Regions from separate parts of the Streptomyces sp. NPDC046887 genome, predicted to be linked through region 2. Evidence: riboswitches for the same ligand, from Rfam matches in the RefSeq annotation. Region 2 holds a riboswitch; each other region holds the start of a gene.

What was found. Region 2 has a riboswitch for cyclic di-AMP ahead of ABZ945_RS06940 (LysM peptidoglycan-binding domain-containing M23 family metallopeptidase). Riboswitches for the same ligand answer to the same signal wherever they lie in the genome.
Positions count from the first base shown of each region.
Region 1: it holds a riboswitch for cyclic di-AMP, as region 2 does, so the genes downstream of both, ABZ945_RS19380 (M23 family metallopeptidase) here and ABZ945_RS06940 (LysM peptidoglycan-binding domain-containing M23 family metallopeptidase) in region 2, are expected to answer to the same signal.
Region 3: it holds a riboswitch for cyclic di-AMP, as region 2 does, so the genes downstream of both, ABZ945_RS17165 (LysM peptidoglycan-binding domain-containing protein) here and ABZ945_RS06940 (LysM peptidoglycan-binding domain-containing M23 family metallopeptidase) in region 2, are expected to answer to the same signal.
Region 4: it holds a riboswitch for cyclic di-AMP, as region 2 does, so the genes downstream of both, ABZ945_RS09065 (M23 family metallopeptidase) here and ABZ945_RS06940 (LysM peptidoglycan-binding domain-containing M23 family metallopeptidase) in region 2, are expected to answer to the same signal.

Region 1 covers NZ_JBEYXH010000020.1:17,591-21,725, forward strand. Annotated here, with positions in the region: gene ABZ945_RS19370 (PrsW family intramembrane metalloprotease) at 1-600, shown strand, start outside; gene ABZ945_RS19375 (aldo/keto reductase) at 625-1,569, opposite strand; gene ABZ945_RS19380 (M23 family metallopeptidase) at 1,684-2,790, opposite strand; cyclic di-AMP (ydaO/yuaA leader) riboswitch at 2,983-3,114, opposite strand; gene ABZ945_RS19385 (PP2C family protein-serine/threonine phosphatase) at 3,404-4,135, opposite strand, start outside.
Region 2 covers NZ_JBEYXH010000004.1:213,012-217,146, forward strand. Annotated here, with positions in the region: gene ABZ945_RS06935 (SGNH/GDSL hydrolase family protein) at 1-255, opposite strand, end outside; gene ABZ945_RS06940 (LysM peptidoglycan-binding domain-containing M23 family metallopeptidase) at 476-1,381, opposite strand; cyclic di-AMP (ydaO/yuaA leader) riboswitch at 1,385-1,539, opposite strand; gene ABZ945_RS06945 (tyrosine-protein phosphatase) at 2,120-2,953, shown strand; gene ABZ945_RS06950 (DUF6126 family protein) at 2,960-3,169, opposite strand; gene ABZ945_RS06955 (XRE family transcriptional regulator) at 3,200-3,829, opposite strand; gene ABZ945_RS06960 (aspartate aminotransferase family protein) at 3,903-4,135, opposite strand, start outside.
Region 3 covers NZ_JBEYXH010000016.1:60,446-64,580, reverse strand. Annotated here, with positions in the region: gene ABZ945_RS17170 (SpoIIE family protein phosphatase) at 1-2,216, shown strand, start outside; cyclic di-AMP (ydaO/yuaA leader) riboswitch at 2,536-2,731, shown strand; gene ABZ945_RS17165 (LysM peptidoglycan-binding domain-containing protein) at 2,734-3,498, shown strand; gene ABZ945_RS17160 (class I SAM-dependent methyltransferase) at 3,612-4,135, opposite strand, start outside.
Region 4 covers NZ_JBEYXH010000006.1:133,763-137,897, forward strand. Annotated here, with positions in the region: gene ABZ945_RS09060 (pitrilysin family protein) at 1-614, shown strand, start outside; cyclic di-AMP (ydaO/yuaA leader) riboswitch at 842-1,005, shown strand; gene ABZ945_RS09065 (M23 family metallopeptidase) at 1,018-1,845, shown strand; gene ABZ945_RS09070 (GntR family transcriptional regulator) at 2,085-2,780, shown strand; gene ABZ945_RS09075 (HPr family phosphocarrier protein) at 3,059-3,340, opposite strand; gene ABZ945_RS09080 (GNAT family N-acetyltransferase) at 3,501-4,135, shown strand, end outside.

The sequences.
Region 1 (4,135 bases), on a different contig from region 2:
GGCATAGGCTTCGGCCTCGCGGCGGCCGCCGCCCGCCGCCACCGGATCCGCCGGGTGCTGCTGCCGCTCACCGGGCTGGTCCTGGCGATGGGCATGCACGCCCTGTGGAACGGCTCGGCGTCGATCGGCCCCTGGGGCTTCCTCGCCGTCTACGGGATGATCATGGTCCCGGTGTTCGGGCTGCTGACCTGGCTGGCGATCTGGTCGCGCCAGAGCGAGCTGCGGACGATATCCGGCGAGCTCCCGGTGTACGCGGCGGCCGGCTGGCTCGCCCCGGCCGTCCCCCGGGCGCTCTCCTCGATGCGCGCCCGGGAGCTGGCCCGGGCGTACGCCGCCCGCTGCTTCGGCCCGGCCGCCGCGGCGGCGGTCGGGGAGTACGAGGCGTTCGCCACCTCGCTGGCCTTCCTGCGCCACCGCGCCCGCCGGGGCAACGCGGACGGGGACTTCGCCGCCCGGGAGCAGGAGCTGCTGCACCACCTCTGGCAGCGCAAGGAGGTGGCCGGGCCCGCCCTCACCTACGCCGCCCAGGCCACCGGCCGGGTGTGGACACCGCCCCCGCACCTCAACTACGGGGGCGGCTACAACCCGTACCGCTACTGACCGCCTCCTGGCCTTTCGCGTGGCTCAGTCGGAGGCGGCGGTCAGCGCGGCCAGGTCCTGGTCGGTCAGGGTGAGGTCGGCGAGCGCCAGCAGGGCCGGCAGCTGCTCCACGGTGCGGGCGGAGGCGATCGGCGCGGCGACCGTGGGCTGCGCGGCGAGCCAGGCCAGGGCCACCGTCGCCGGCTCCGCGCCATGGGCCTCGGCGACCTGGTCGAGCGCGGCGAGCACCGTGCGGCCGCGGTCGGACTCCAGGTGCTTGGCGGCGCCGCCCGCCCGGGCGCTGTCCACCTCGGTGCCCGGCCGGTACTTGCCGGTGAGGAAGCCCGAGGCCAGGGCGTAGTACGGCACGGCCGCCAGCCCGTCGCGCTCGACGAGGTCGCGCAGCCCGCCCTCGTAGGTGTCGCGGGAGACCAGGTTGTAGTGCGGTTGCAGGGCGCTGTAGGCGGCCAGCCCCTCGCGGGCGGAGAAGTCCAGCGCCTCCCGGAGCCGCTCGGGCGAGATGTTGGAGGCGGCGATCGCCCGTACCTTGCCGTCCCGGACCAGCTGGTCCAGCACCGGCACGAACTCCTCGACCGGGACCGAGGGGTCGTCGTAGTGGGTGTAGAAGAGGTCGATGTAGTCGGTGCCCAGCCGGCGCAGCGACGCGTCCACGGCCGCCCGGAGGGTGGCCGGGGCCAGCCCCTTGAAGTCAGGATGGGCACCGGCCTTGGTGGCGATCAGCACGTCCGCCCGGTTGCCGCGGGCGGCCAGCCACTCGCCGATGATCGTCTCCGACTCGCCACCCTGGTTGCCGGGGGCCCAGGAGGAGTAGGTGTCGGCGGTGTCGACGAAGTTCCCGCCGGCCGCCGTATAGGCGTCCAGCACGGCGAAGGACTGCGCCCGGTCGGCGGTCCAGCCGAAGACGTTGCCGCCCAGGGCGAGCGGGAAGACGAGCAGGTCGGACGTGCCCAGCTTGCGGAGAGAGGTCATGGAGGGCAGAACACGCCCCCGCCGGAGCCCTATTCCGCCCCGGAGCGGTATTCCGCCCCCGGAGCGCTATTCCGCCCTGGAGCGGGGGCGGGCGGGGGCCGGGTGGCCGCTCCGTCAGACCGTGAGGCCCTTGCCGCGCAGCCAGGAGAGCGGGTCGATGCCCTGGCCGCCCGGGGTGTGGACCTCCAGGTGCAGATGCGGCCCGGTGACATTGCCGGTGGCGCCGACCCGGCCGATGGTCTCCCCGGCGCCGACCTGCTGCCCGGCGGCGACCGTCATCGAAGACAGATGGCAGTACCAGACCTCGGTGCCGTCCGCCAGCTCCAGCACGATGCGGTAGCCGTAGGAGCCCGACCAGCCGGCCGACTTGACCGTGGCGCCGTGGACCGCCTTGGCCGGCGTGCCGGTCGGCGCGGCCAGGTCGAGACCGGTGTGGTAGCCGGAGGACCACATCGAGCCGGCCTGCCCGAAGGTGGAGGTGATGGTGTACGAGGAGGTGGGCAGCGACCAGTCGCCCGCCGCCTCGGCCGGCTTCTCCGCCGGAGCCGGCTTCTCCGGCTCCGCCTCGACCTCGGCCTCTGCGGCCGCCTTGGCCCTGGCCTCGGCCTTCGCCTTCTCCTCGGCGGCCTTCTTCGCCGCCGCTTCCTTCTTCGCCTTCTCGGCCTCGGCGGCCTTGTCCGCCGCACCGCGCTGCTTCTCGGCCTCGGTGGCGGCCTGTTCGGCGGCCTTCCGCTCGGCGGCGGCCCGCGCTTCGGCGTCGGCGGACGCCTGGGCCTGCTCGGCCTGCTGGAGGATCCGGGCCCGCAGCGCCTCACCGGCGTCGGCGGCGCCGCCACGGTCGGCGGTGCCGGCCAGGGCCGCCGTCCCCGGGGCCGCGACCGCACCGCCCGCTTCCTCGCCCGACTCCTCGTCACCGGATATCAGCGAGCCGATACCGGGCAGGGACGCGGCGTCCGGGAGCTTGTCGGCGACGGCGTCCGGCAGGGAGATGGAGACCGGCGGCTTGCTCTGCGCGGTGGCCATACCGCCCGCGCCGACCGCCGCGATGACGCCCACACCGAGGACGGTGGAGCTACGGGCCAGGCCGCCGCGCTGCTTGGCCACCCGGTGCCGACCGCGCACGGGGCGGACGGTCTCCTCGGTCGGGTTCCACTCCTCGAACGAGCCATCCGAACCGAGTGCGGAGCCGTCCGGGCCGAACGAGCCATCCGAGCCGAACACGGAGCCATCCGGGCCGAACGAGCCATCCGGGCCGAAGGCGGCCTCCGGGCCGATCGGGTCGTTTGCCGGGGCGGCGCCCGGGAAGCCTGAGGAGGAGAACGGACCGGCCGGAGCGGCCGTGATGCCAAGGGAGCCACCCGGACCGTAAGAAGTCTCGGGGGCAGGCCTGTTGGACGCCACGGAGGCGCACTCCTTTCCTTCCTTCGCGCCTACCGGGTTAGCTGACGGGTTCGGAGCAGGAAGGTCTCCTACGGGCCAAGCGGCCCGATTCACCCCAAAGTGGTGGTTCCCCGGTTTCCGAGCGGAATTCGGCGCGCGCACGGCGCCGTCTTGCCGACGGCTGGGACGACCGCGCTGCGTTATCGAACGTTAATAGACCCGGGGCTCGGATTCCAAGCCGCTCCATGCGATCGTTCGGCCTCCGAAGGAGGGACGGACCTGGGCAGATGCGCTGATACGGGGTCGAGTTGACCACCCCTCAGAAGCCTCACCGGCGCATGTATCCACCACCGGCCCCCGGGTACCCGCCGCGCCCTCTCCGTATCCCTGTCACGGGAGAAACGGACGGGGCCATGGTGATCACCCTCCGTATACCCGACCCCCTCCGGGAAGCTCAGGGCACCACCGGCATGGTGCGGCGCCGGGGCGGCTGCCCCACCGCGGGGCGCGCGACCGCCAGCAGCGCCAGGTCGTCCCTCGCGCCGCCCGCCGTGTGCAGCCGTACGTCGTCCGTGAGCGCGTCGAGGATGGCGTCCGGCCCCGGGAAGATCCGCCCCCGCAGCCGGGCCACCGGGTCGTAGAACACCCCCTGCGGATCCCGCGCCTCGGAGAGGCCGTCCGTGTAGAACAGCAGCGTCGCCCCGGACGGAAAGGCCACCTCGTACGAGCGGTCGGGCCAGGCGCCCAGCTCCGCCATGCCGAGCGGCAGCGCCGGCTCGACGGGGACGAGCCGGACGATCCTGCCGTCCGCATGGAGCAGCAGCGGCTCCGGATGCCCCCGGTCGACGATCCGCACCACCCCCCGGCCGCGCGGGATCTCCGCCAGCACCGCGGTGGTGAACCCCTCGAAGGCGTCCAGCCCGTCCCGCCGGCTGCCCTCGCGCGTGAGCGCCCGTTCCAGCCGCTGGGCCACGCCCTCCAGCGAGCTCTCCTGCTCGGCCGCCTCCCGGAACGCGCCGATCACCACCGCCACGGCCTCGACCGCGCCCAGCCCCTTGCCCCGTACGTCCCCGACCACCAGCCGCACCCCGTACGGGGTCTCCTGCACCGCGAACAGATCGCCGCCGATGAACGCGTCCTCCTGTGCGGCCTCGTACCGGGCGGCCACCTGGAGGCCGCCGATCCG
Region 2 (4,135 bases):
GGGGGCGAGTTCCCGGGCTCGGGGGATCTGCTCGGCCACCACCTGGTCGAGCAGCCGTCCGCGTACGGCGAGGTTGGCGTACCGGAACGACTCGGGTTCCGGCAGCCGGTCCGCGAGGAGCACCGCGAGGCGGTCCGCCCAGCCGACGAAGGCCCCACCGGGCCCCGGGTCCCCGACGCCCTCGGTGAAACTGTCACCGATCGCCGCGTACGACCCGCATACGTCACGTTCACTGAAGGTCGAATGGTCTGCCACGGCAGGTCATCCTTCTACGCGGGATGTGACCTACGCGACCGTAAGGAGGGGTTGACGGGGCGTGATGTTTGCCACCGGTCAATTTTCCCCCAAGCGCGGAATAAGCGGGGTGCGGAAAAACGGGGCGGAATTGCGGGGGGGGTGGAGGCAGTGGACGCGCCTCCGCCCGGCACCGTGTGCGGGTGCCGGGCGGAGGCGGCGGCGGAGAGGCCGAGAGGGATCAGATGCCGACGCCGTGGCTGCGGAGGTAGGCCAGCGGGTCGATGTCCGAGCCGTAGCTGGGGCTGGTGCGGATCTCGAAGTGCAGGTGCGGGCCGGTGACGTTGCCGGTGGCGCCCGACAGGCCGATCTGCTGGCCGGCGCTCACGGTCTGGCCGGCGGACACCCCGAGGGAGGAGAGGTGGGCGTACTGCGAGTAGTTGCCGTCCTCGTGCTTGATGACGATCTCGTTGCCGTACGCGCCGCCCGACTGGGCGGAGACCACGGTGCCCGGGCCGACCGCCTTGATCGGGGTGCCGGTGGAGGCGGCGAAGTCGACGCCGGTGTGGTAGCCGGAGGACCACATGGAGCCGGACTGGTGGTACGGGGTGCCGATGCCGCCGTCGACCGGGGCGACGAAGCCCGAGCCGCTGGTCGAGGCGGAGGAGGCGGGCGCCTCGGCGGCAGGGGCCTCGGGCTTGGGGGCCTCGGAGCGGGCGGTGCTCCGGGAGGCGCGGTCCGCGTCGGCCTTCGGCTTGGCCGGAGCCGCCTCGGCTCCACCGGACTTGGCGCCGAGGGTCAGCTTCATGCCCGGGATGATCAGCGCCGGGTCCTCGCCGACGACCTTCCGGTTGTCCTCGTACAGCTTCTGCCAGCCGCCCTTGACGTTCTTGTTGTGGGCGATCTTGGCGAGGTAGTCGCCGGCGACCACGGTGTAGCTGCGGGGCGCGGCCTTCGCGGCGCTGTGCGCGGCCTGCTGCACGGCGGCGGTCTGGGCGGCGGCGGCCGGGGCGCTCTGCTCGGCGGCGTGGGCGCCGCTCGCGGCGAACAGCGGCAGCGCGATGGCGGCGCCACCGGTGCCGGCGGCGACGAAGCCGCGGGTGAGGGTGCTGGACTTGGGACGGCGGTGCTTACCCTTGCCGGGCATGGCGAATCCTCTCCGGCGCCTACGAGGTGAGCTGTCGGGTTCGGACTGGAGATGTCCGGCCGTGTACTGACACGGCTTCACCCCGAGCCGGGCCCCTCCCGGGGTTCGGCGTACTACCTGGGTCCCCCGCTCCTGCCACGCGTGGGTGAGTGTGAATTCCGGGCCGGTGGCAGGATTCGGCGGTCCGGCCGGATTGCCGTGAACTTAAGCGAGCGGAGTCGGCGCGAACAAGCCGCGGCTTTCCGGTGGGTATTCCTAGGGGTGCGAACGGAGCGGAATCGCGGTCACCCTGTGTGGATTACGGATCATGAGTTCCCGTCCCCAGCACGGCAATTGGGAGCCCTTGGCGGGCACGGACCGTCACGGTTATGACGCTGCTCACGCGCTCCGGCCCATTTACCCCACGACCAGGGCAGGTTGGCCCGGAACATAGCCAAACAAGCAATTCGGACAGATGCTCCCAGTCAGGGGCGAGTCGATACGGTCATGTCAGCCCCTGGGGCACCGGAGAACGCACTTCGCACCGACACAACGGGCCTTACGTGCATGGGTGCCGAAACGGACAAAGGGGTCGCCGATCCGGACCGGGGGCTCCCCGGGGCGCCGAGCCCGCGCGCGGCGGGTCCGCGCAGGTCCGGGGTCGTACGGCCCCTCCTGGTACGCCGTGACCGTGCCGTATCGTCGGAGCCGCGACCTCGTCGGCGGCCGGCGCCGACGGCAGACGCGGAGGAGACCTTCGTGACCCAGCAGCTGCCGCAGGCACCGTCCACCGAGCCCGAGCTGACCGGGGTCCGCAACTTCCGGGATGTCGGCGGGCTGCCCACGGTGGACGGCCGGCGGGTGCGGCAGGGCACGCTCTACCGCAGCGGCCACCTCGCACACGCCACCGGGGAGGACGCCGCCTTCCTCGCCACGCTGGGGCTGCACACCGTCTTCGACTTCCGCAACTCCGCCGACCAGAAGCTGGAGGGGCCGGACATCGCGCTGCCGGGCGTGCGGAACGTGAACATCCCGCTCTCCGACCCGGCCGACGGCGCCGAGTTCTGGACCATGGTCCGGGACGGCGACCTCGACCAGCTGCGCGCCATCCTGGACGACGGCAAGGGCGCGAACCGGATGATCGCCTCGTACCGCTCGATCATCACGGACCGCACCGGCGAGCACAGCCGGGTGCTGCACGCCCTCGCCGAGGAGAGCGTGCCGGCGCTGATGCACTGCGCCGCCGGCAAGGACCGGGCCGGGCTGTCGGTCGCGGTCACCCTGCTCGCCCTCGGGGTGGAGCGGGAGGCGATCGAGGAGGACTATCTGAAGTCCAACGAGCCGAGCCGCCGCTACAAGGTGCGCCGCACCGACACCTCGGCGACGGGGATGTCCGCCGAGGTGATGGAGCTGCTCAACCCGCTGTTCGAGGCCCGGATCGAGTATCTGCGGACGGCCTTCGACACCATCGAGGCCACCTGGGGCACCACCGACCGCTATCTGGCCGAGGGCCTGCGCCTGGCCCCGGAGACCCGGGAGCGGCTGCGGGAGCGGCTGCTCGACGACTCCGGGGACGGCGTCGAGAGGGTCTGACGGCTGCTACTGGTTCTGGCCGCCGAGCACGAAGAGCAGATAGAGGAAGGCCGCGAAGAGGTGGCCGGCGATGAGGTAGGCGAAGAGCCGGACCAGGATGCCGGTCGGGAAGCGCCGCTCCTCGCGGTCCGCCCGGCTGTCCTTTCCCGCCCGCCCGGGCGCCGGGGCGGGGGTCCCCGAGGTCTCGCCGCGGTCCGCGGCCGGTTCCTGGATCATGGTGGATCGCTCCTCTCGGCGCCGGGCCGCTCAGCGGGCCCGGACGGTGCCGCCGCCGAGGCACAGCTCGGCGGCGGGGCTCTGCATCAGGGTGTGGACGAACAGCAGCTCCGCCCCGCCGGCGGTGGCCGCGGCGATACGGTGCGGGGTCAGCGAGTCGAAGTGGGCGGAGTCACCCGGGTCCAGGACGTGCGCCGTCTCGCCCAGGGTGAGCCGGACCCGGCCGCCGAGGACGTACAGCCACTCCTCGCCGGGGTGCACCCGCACCAGGTCGGCCGGGGTCGCGTACGGGACCTCCACCCGCAGCGCCTGCATGGCGCGGCCCCGGGCGCCGGCCCGGCGGTAGATCCAGCCGTCGGCCTCGGTCGGCTCGGCCCGGTCGCCCCGCAGCACCGGGTCGCGCTCCGGGGCGCTCTCCCCCAGCAGCTCCGAGACGGTCGTACCGTAGATGCGGGCGAGCCCGAGCAGCATCGGCAGCGAGGGCTGGCGGCGGCCGGTCTCCAGCCGGGAGAGATGGGCGGGTGAGAGCCCGGCCCGCCGGGCGGCGGCCTCCAGGGTGAGTCCCCGGCGCCGGCGCAGCGCCCTCAGCTGGGGCGCCACATCCGGCAGCGCCGGGTCGGACTCGTCGGAAAGGCCGGGCGGATCGGCCGGGGTGCTCATGGCACCATTGCGCCACCGTCTTCCCTCTGAGGCAAATTTCTTACCTCAGAGGCAATACGCAGCGAAGGCAGGCTCAGCGCTGGGCCACGGCCTGCTTGACCAGGGTGCGGCCGAAGTCCCACATCAGCCCGCCGCCGCTGTGCGCCTCGTCCATCACCGAGGTGAACGCGGAGACGAACCGCTCCACCTCCCGCTCACCGATGATCAGCGGCGGGATCAGTTTGATCACCTCCAGCCGGTCGCCGGAGACCTGGGTGAGGATGCGGTGGCGCTGGAGCAGCGGGACCACCACCATCTGGGCGAAGA
Region 3 (4,135 bases), on a different contig from region 2:
TGGTCACGGCGGGGGTGACCATCGCCAGCGTGGGGGACGCGGTGGACCGCCACCTTCCGGTGCTGCTGGGGTCCGCGGCGGCGGCGCTGGCCCTGGCGGTGGGCAGCTCGCTGCTGGTGAGCCGGCGGCTGGGCCGGCAGACCCGGGGGCTCGGGCCGTCCGAGATGACCCGGATGTACGAGCACCATGACGCGGTGCTGCACGCGGTACGCGAGGGGGTGCTGATCATCGGCGGGGACGGCCGGCTGACGCTGGCCAACGACGAGGCCCGCCGGCTGCTGGACCTGCCGGCCCGACCGGAGGGCCGCGAGGTCTCCTCGCTCGGGCTCGACGAGGGCACCGCCGAACTGCTCTCCTCGGGCCGGATCGTCACCGACGAGGTGCTGCTCGCCGGTGACCGGCTGCTGGCGGTGAACACCCGGCGGACGGCGCCGCACGGCAGGGCCGGCGGCACCGTCGCCACCCTGCGGGACACCACCGAGCTGCGCGCCCTGTCCGGAGTGGCCGAGGGGGCGCGGGAGCGGCTTCAGCTGCTGTACGAGGCGGGGGTGCGGATCGGCACCACGCTGGATGTGGTGCGTACCGCCGAGGAGCTGGCGGAGGTGGCGGTGGGGCGGTTCGCCGACTTCGCCACGGTGGAGCTGCTGGACCCGGTGCTGCGCGGCGAGGAGCCGACGGGTGAGCGGACCGAGATGCGCCGGGCGGCGGTGCGCGGGGTGCGCGCCGACCACCCACTGCAACCGGTGGGCGATCTGGTGCGGTGCGCGCTGCCGACGACGCCGATGGCGGCCGCGCTGGCGAGCGGGCACGCGGTGCTGGAGCCGGACCTCTCGCTGGCCGACGGCTGGCGGGCACAGGACCCGGCGGGCGCGGACGCGGCGCTGGCGTACGGGGTCCATTCGCTGCTCGCGGTGCCCTTGCAGGCCCGCGGGGTGGTGCTGGGGATGGCGAACTTCTGGCGGTCGGAGCAGCCGGCGCCGTTCGAGGCGGAGGATCTGGCCTTCGCCGAGGAGCTGGCGGCGCGGGCCGCGGTGGCCATCGACAACGCGCGCCGCTACACCCGTGAGCACGCGATGGCGGTCACCCTCCAGCGCAGTCTGCTGCCGCACAGCCTGCCCGAGCAGGACGCGGTGGAGGCGGCCTACCGGTATCTGCCCGCCCAGGCGGGGGTCGGGGGTGACTGGTTCGACGTGATCCCGCTGCCCGGTGCGCGGGTGGCGCTGGTGGTGGGGGACGTGGTGGGACACGGGCTGCACGCGGCGGCCACCATGGGGCGGCTGCGGACCGCGGTGCACAACTTCTCGGCGCTGGACCTGCCGCCGGACGAGCTGCTGGGCCATCTGGACGAGCTGGTGTCCCGGATCGACCAGGAGGAGGGCGGCGCGGGGGTGGCCGCGGTGACGGGCGCGACCTGTCTGTACGCGGTGTACGACCCGGTGTCCGGGCGGGCCTCGGTGGCGACCGCCGGGCACTTCGCACCGCTGGTGGTGGGGCCGGACGGGGCGGTGCGCAGCCCGGAGGTGCCGGTGGCCCCGCCACTGGGGCTGGGCGGTGCGCCGTACGAGACGGTGGAGCTGGACCTGGCCGAGGGCAGCCGGCTGGTGCTGTACACCGGCGGGCTGGTCGAGCACCGGGAGCAGGATGTGGAGACGGGTCTGTCGATGCTGCGCTCGGCGCTCGGCGGCCGTCCGGAGCGTTCTCCGGAGGAGACCTGCCGGGCGGTGGTGGAGGCGCTGGTGCCCTCGCGGCGGCGGGACGACATCGCGCTGCTGGTGGCCCGTACCCGGCTGGTGGACCGCTCCCGGGTGGCGGACTTCGACGTGGCGCCGGATCCGGCCGCGGTCGGCGAGGTGCGGGCGGCCTGCGGGCGGCAGCTGGAGGCGTGGGGGCTGGCGGAGATCGGCTTCACCACCGAGCTGATGCTGAGCGAGCTGGTCACCAACGCGATCCGCTACGGCTCGGCGCCGATCCATGTGCGGATGCTGTACGAGCGGTGGCTGACCTGCGAGGTGTCCGACGGCAGCAGCACCTCCCCGCATCTGCGGCGGGCCTCCGACACGGACGAGGGCGGGCGCGGGCTGTATCTGGTGTCGCAGTTCGCCCAGCGCTGGGGCACCCGCTACACCGCGCAGGGGAAGGTCATGTGGACCGAGCAGTCCCCGGCGGACGGTGACCGGCAGCCGGTGGACGCCCTGCTGGACGACCTGGCCTGGTAGCCGCGGGCCGTCCGGGACAGGCGCACCGATCTGTCCCTTTTGACAGCTGGCGCACCTTTGGGGCTTTAGATCCCTATGGGTCAAGTTAGGGAAACATAGACTGACTTATCCCACCGAGGGCGGACCCGTGATGTCCATCACCGCCCGGAAATGACATGCGCATTTCCGAAATTGATCCAATGCTTATACGGCAGCGCATTTGACGGGCCGCCAGAAAAGGCGGGGAGATCCAATTCCCGGAATTCGCCGACTACCGGCCGTGCGGCGGTAGATCGGCGCTTGTTCTGCCCCGATTCCCTCGCCTACGGTCACGCTCATTCCGGGTGGAACGCCGAATCCTGCCGCCGTCCGGACACGCACCCACTCACCCACACGCACGGCAGGAGCGGGGGACCCAGGTAAGCGCCGGACCGCACAGCCGCGGAACGGCTTGGGGTGAAGTCGCGGAATTCCGCGGCCGGGCAACTCCAGCCCGAACCCGACAGCTCACCTCGTAGGCGCCGGAGAGGAAAGCACCATGCCCGCAATGGGTAAGCACCGCCGTGTCCGCAACAGCGCCCTGGCCCGCCGCGTTCTCGCGGTCGGCACCGGTGGCGCCGCGCTCGCCCTGCCGGTGATCGGCGCGGCCACCGCCCACGCCGCTCCCGCCGCCGCCCCGGCCGCGGCCGTCGTCCAGGCGAAGACCGCCGCCCCCGCCGCCGCCAAGGCCGCCCCCGCCACGTACTCCGTGGTCCTCGGCGACACCCTGTCCACGATCGCCCGCTCCCATGAGGTGGCCGGCGGCTGGAAGAGCCTGTACGAGGCCAACCGCGCCGCCGTCGGCGCCGACCCCTCGCTGATCCGCCCGGGCCTGAAGCTCAGCGTCGCCCAGGCCGCCGCCGCGACGAAGCCGGAGGCCGTGCCGGCCGTCGCCAAGGCCGCCCCGGCCGCCGCGAAGCCCGCCGCCGCCAAGACGGCGTACGCCGACAACCTGGACGGCTGGATCCGCGAGGCCCTGGACGTCATGGCGCAGAACGGCATCCCCGGCAGCTACGAGGGCATCCACCGCAACATCATGCGCGAGTCCTCCGGCAACCCGCTGGCCATCAACAACTGGGACGTCAACGCCGTCAACGGCACCCCGTCCAAGGGCCTGCTCCAGGTGATCGACCCGACCTTCCAGGCGTACCACGTGGCCGGCACCTCGACCGACAGCTACGACCCGGTCGCCAACATCGTCGCCGCCTGCAACTACGCGGCCGACCGCTACGGCTCCATCGACAACGTCAACGGCCCCTACTAGGCCGATGGCAGGCGGCTCCCCGTGTCAGGCGGTACGGGGAGCCACCGCCGTGAACCTGCCGGAAGGCCGGCCGCCCCGCGCGGCCGGCCTTCCGGCATGAGCTGACGGGGGTCTCACTCCGGGCGCTCGGCCGTGACCAGCCAGGCGGTGGAGCGCAGTCGCAGCGGGCCGTCCCCCTTCTCGTACCGGCGCAGCGCCCCGGTCAGCCGCCGGCCCGCCTCCTCGCGCGCCTCGGGCCCCACCTGCGACAGCAGATGCCGCCCCGGCCCCATCCCCAGCATGAACGCGGCCACCTCCTCGGCGTCGGCGCCCCACTCCCCGTACGCCTCCACCCGGTGGACACCGGGGTTGGCGTAGCCGCCGGCGGCGAGCACCGACCGGATGGCGGCGGGATCGGCCAGGGAGAACATCCCCGGCTTGCCCGCGGCCCCGAAGCCGCCCATGGGCACGATGTCCTTCAGCGAGGTGAGGGCGGCCAGCCACTCGTTCGCCTCGGGCTCCGCCGGGCAGACGAAGGCCAGCCGCCCGCCGGGGCGCAGCGCCCGCCCGATGTTGCCGAAGCCGGCCGCCGGATCGGCGAAGAAGGTCAGCCCGAAGCGGCTGATCGCCCGGTCGAAGGAACCCGGCTCGAACGGGT
Region 4 (4,135 bases), on a different contig from region 2:
ACCGCCCCGGCGCCGTCCAGACCCAGGTGCTGATCGGCCGGGTCGGCCCGGACCGGCACGACCGGGTCTGGCCGGCCCAGGTGCTCGGCACCTACTGCCTGGGCGGCACCCTGACCTCGCGGCTGGACCGGGTGCTGCGCGAGGAGAAGGGCTACACCTACGGCGTACGGGCGTTCAGCCAGGTGCTGCGCTCCGGCCCGGAGGGCGTGGGCGCGGCGATGCTGGCCATCAGCGGCTCGGTGGACACCCCCAACACCGGCCCGGCGCTGGACGACCTGTGGAAGGTGCTGCGCACCCTGGCCGCCGAGGGCCTGACCGACCCCGAGCGGGATGTGGCGGTGCAGAACCTCGTGGGTGTGGCGCCGTTGAAGTACGAGACGGCCGCCTCCGTCGCCGCCACTCTGGCCGACCAGGTGGAGCAGCACCTCCCCGACGACTACCAGGCCCAGCTGTACGCCGCGCTCGCCGCGACGGGCACGGTGGAGGCCACCGCGGCGGTCGTCAGCGCCTTCCCGGTGGACCGGCTGGTCACCGTGCTGGTCGGTGACGCGGCGCAGATCAAGGAGCCCGTGGAGGCGCTCGGTCTCGGCGCGGTGACGGTCGTCCGCAGCTGACCCTCCCGTCCGGCCCACGGACAGGTCGATCCGACCTCTCGGCAAGCGGACCCCGGTACTCCGAAGTGGGTGCCGGGGTCCGGTCGTTTGTCCGGATTGGTAGGGAGGGGGCGGCTTGGCGGTGTGGCGTGCGCAACAAAAGGCCGAGACCATTTGGATATTGAAAGATCGGACGCTTAGCGTCTGATGCGCTGTCCGCCCGCTGCATCCGCCGCATCCGCGGCATCGGACAGCGATCGCCGAGTCCCCGTCAGGCGCGAGCCTGGGGAGCCGGGGACCCACAGTCCCCTGGGGTGAATCGGGTGCCTTCGCCGTTAGGCGGAGGGGCCCGTAGGAGACCTTCCTGCTCCGAACCCGTCAGCTAACCCGGTAGGCGAGAGGGAAGGAAAGGACCAGCCGCTTCATGGCGTTCACCCGTGCCACCGGGAAGCACCGCGCCCCCAGCCGTACGAACGTTCTGACCCGCAAGGGTGCGCAGGCCGCCGGTATCGCCGCGCTGGCCGGCGGTGGAGTGATCGGCTCGCTCGCCTCCCCGGCGTTCGCCGCCGACACGGAACTGCCGCACTCCATGCCGGATCTGGCCGATACCGGTCTGAACCAGGCCGTCACCACGGACGTCATCGCCGAGCGGGTCGGCGCCCAGGCCCAGGCCCAGCAGCTGGAGGCCACCGAGGACGCCGCCAAGGCGGACGCCCAGGCCAAGGCCGAGGCCGAGTCCATCCGCAAGGCCGAGCTCCGGTTCAAGGCGGCCCGTGACGCCAAGGAGCGCGCCGACCGCGAGGCCAAGGAGCGCGCCGAGCGCGAGGCCGAGCGCAAGCGGCTCAACTCCTTCCAGTCGCCGGTGGCCGGCTCGTATGTGAGCACCTCGTACCAGGCCGGCGGCGGCATGTGGTCCTCCGGCAGCCACACCGGCATCGACTTCCACGCGGCCTCCGGCACCCAGGTCGTCTCCGTGGGCGCGGGCACCGTCGTCGAGGCCGGCTGGGGCGGCGCGTACGGCAACAACGTGGTGATCCGGATGAACGACGGCACCTACACCCAGTACGGCCACCTCTCCCAGCTCAGCGTCTCGGTCGGCCAGAGCGTCACCCCGGGCCAGCAGATAGGCCTGGCCGGTTCCACCGGCAACAGCTCCGGCCCGCACCTGCACTTCGAGGCCCGCACCGGCGCGGACTACGGCTCGGACATCGACCCCGTGGCGTACCTCCGCTCGCACGGCGTCAGCCTCTGAGCCGCACGCCCCCGTACACCTTCCGAAGGCCCCGGTTCGATGGAACCGGGGCCTTCGTGTGCCACCAGGAACTGCCTGCGGAATTCGGCCGGTTCACCGGCCGGGGTGTCGCCGGGGTGTCGGAATTCCCGGCGGGCTGCCATAGAGTCGGGGGAAACGGGAACGGCCCCGGCATGAATTGCGGCCGCGAGGCGGGTGTGTTTCACGCGGCCCGCCGTGGATTACCTGGGAGGTTCGTGATGCGTGTTCCGGCGCACTCGGTGTGCACGGCGATCCGCGACGACATCATCACCGGAGTGTTCGAGCGCGGCGGCCGGCTCACCGAGGAGCAGCTCGCCCGCCGCTACGGCGTCTCCCGGGTCCCGGTGCGCGAGGCGCTGCGCACCCTGGAGTCGGAGGGGTTCGTCACCACCCGCCGGCACGCCGGCGCCTGTGTCGCCGAACCCACCGAGCAGGAGGCCGCCGACCTGCTGGAGGTGCGGCTGCTGGTGGAGCCACTGGGTGCCGCGCGGGCCGCCCGGCGGCGTACCGAGGCCCATCTGAAGGTGCTGCGCGGGCTGGTCCGGCTCGGGCAGGAGCGCGCCCGAGCCGGCCGGGGCGAGGATCTGCGGCCGCTGGCCGGCTGGTTCCACGGGACGCTGGCCCAGGCCTCCGGCAGCCCGGCGCTCACCGCGCTGCTCACCCAGCTGCGGCAGAAGATCGCCTGGATGTACGCGGTCGAGCAGCCGGCCCGGCCGGGGGAGGTCTGGGCCGAGTACGGCGCCATCGTGGACGCGGTGGCGCGCGGCGACGCCGAGCGGGCGCGGGCGCTGACCGCCCAGCACGTGGAGCGGCTGGCCGGCGCGCACCGGCTGCGGATCCCCGCGCCCCGGCGGCCCGCCGGGCGGGTGAGGACTTCGCAACATCCCGTCAACACCGTCGGCGTCCGCACTTAACGCGGGCGGCGTACAAACGGAGTCGGGACGTATACGAAGCCGGGTCGGCCGTATGCAGAAGCGAGTCGGCGTGTGCGCACCGGTGCCACCGGGAATCCCGGTGATTTCCCCTGCCTTCCCGCTCCTTGCGTGAACGCGCGGTAATTCTGCGGCGGAATGCACGAGGAAATTCCCGGTGTGGGAAAGGCGAAGAGCCGCACCCCTCGTGGTCGGGGAGGGTGCGGCTCGTTCGGTTCCGGAGCGGGCCCCGCTGGGGGACCCGGGATCGGAAGGGCGGGTCAGACGGTCTCGGGGGCCTCGTCCAGCCCCTCGGAGACCAGCTTCGCCAGCCGATCCAGGGCGGCGTCCGCGCCCTCCGCGTCCGAGGCGAGCACGACCTCCTCGCCGCCCTGCGCGCCCAGACCGAGCACACCGAGCATCGAGGCGGCGTTGACCGGGGCGCCGTCGCCCTTGGCGATGGTGACCGGGACGCCCGCCGAGGTGGCGGCCCGGACGAAGATCGCGGCGGGGCGGGCGTGCAGGCCCTCGGCCCAGCCGATGTTGACGCGGCGCTCAGCCATGGTGTTGCCCTTCGGGTCGTGCGGTGTCCAGGGTGTCTAGAGGTTGTCTAGACCAGTTGTCGTTCGTCAGTCTCTCATGCCCGCCGAGGTGCCCGCGCCGTGGCGGGGGTGCCGTCCCGGGGCTCTGTCCGCCAGGCCCCCGGGCCGTACCCTGGGGCCCATGCGGAAGCCGTCGGACCAGCAGGACCAAGGCCAGCGGGATGGGGAGCGGCCGGAGCACGCCTACCCCGACCACTGGGAGGCCGACGTGGTGCTGCGGGACGGCGGCACCGCCCGGATCAGGCCGATCGCCGCCGAGGACGCGGACCGGCTGGTCAGCTTCTACGAGCAGGTCTCGGACGAGTCGAAGTACTACCGGTTCTTCGCACCATACCCCCGGCTTTCGGCCAAGGACGTGCACCGTTTCACCCACCACGACTACGTCGACCGGGTGGGCCTGGCCATGACCGTCGGGGGCGAGTTCATCGCCACCGTCCGCTACGACCGGATCGACGCCGACGGCATGCCCGCGACCGCCCCCGCCGACGAGGCGGAGGTCGCCTTCCTGGTGCAGGACGCCCACCAGGGGCGCGGGGTCGCCTCCGCGCTGCTGGAGCACATCGGCGCCGTCGCCCGGGAGCGCGGCATCCGGCGGTTCGCGGCCGAGGTGCTGCCGGCCAACACCAAGATGATCAAGGTGTTCACCGACGCCGGGTACACCCAGAAGCGCAGCTTCGCCGACGGGGCCGTCCGGCTCCACCTCGACCTGGAGCCCACCGACCGCTCTCTCGCCGTGCAGCGCGCCCGGGAGCAGCG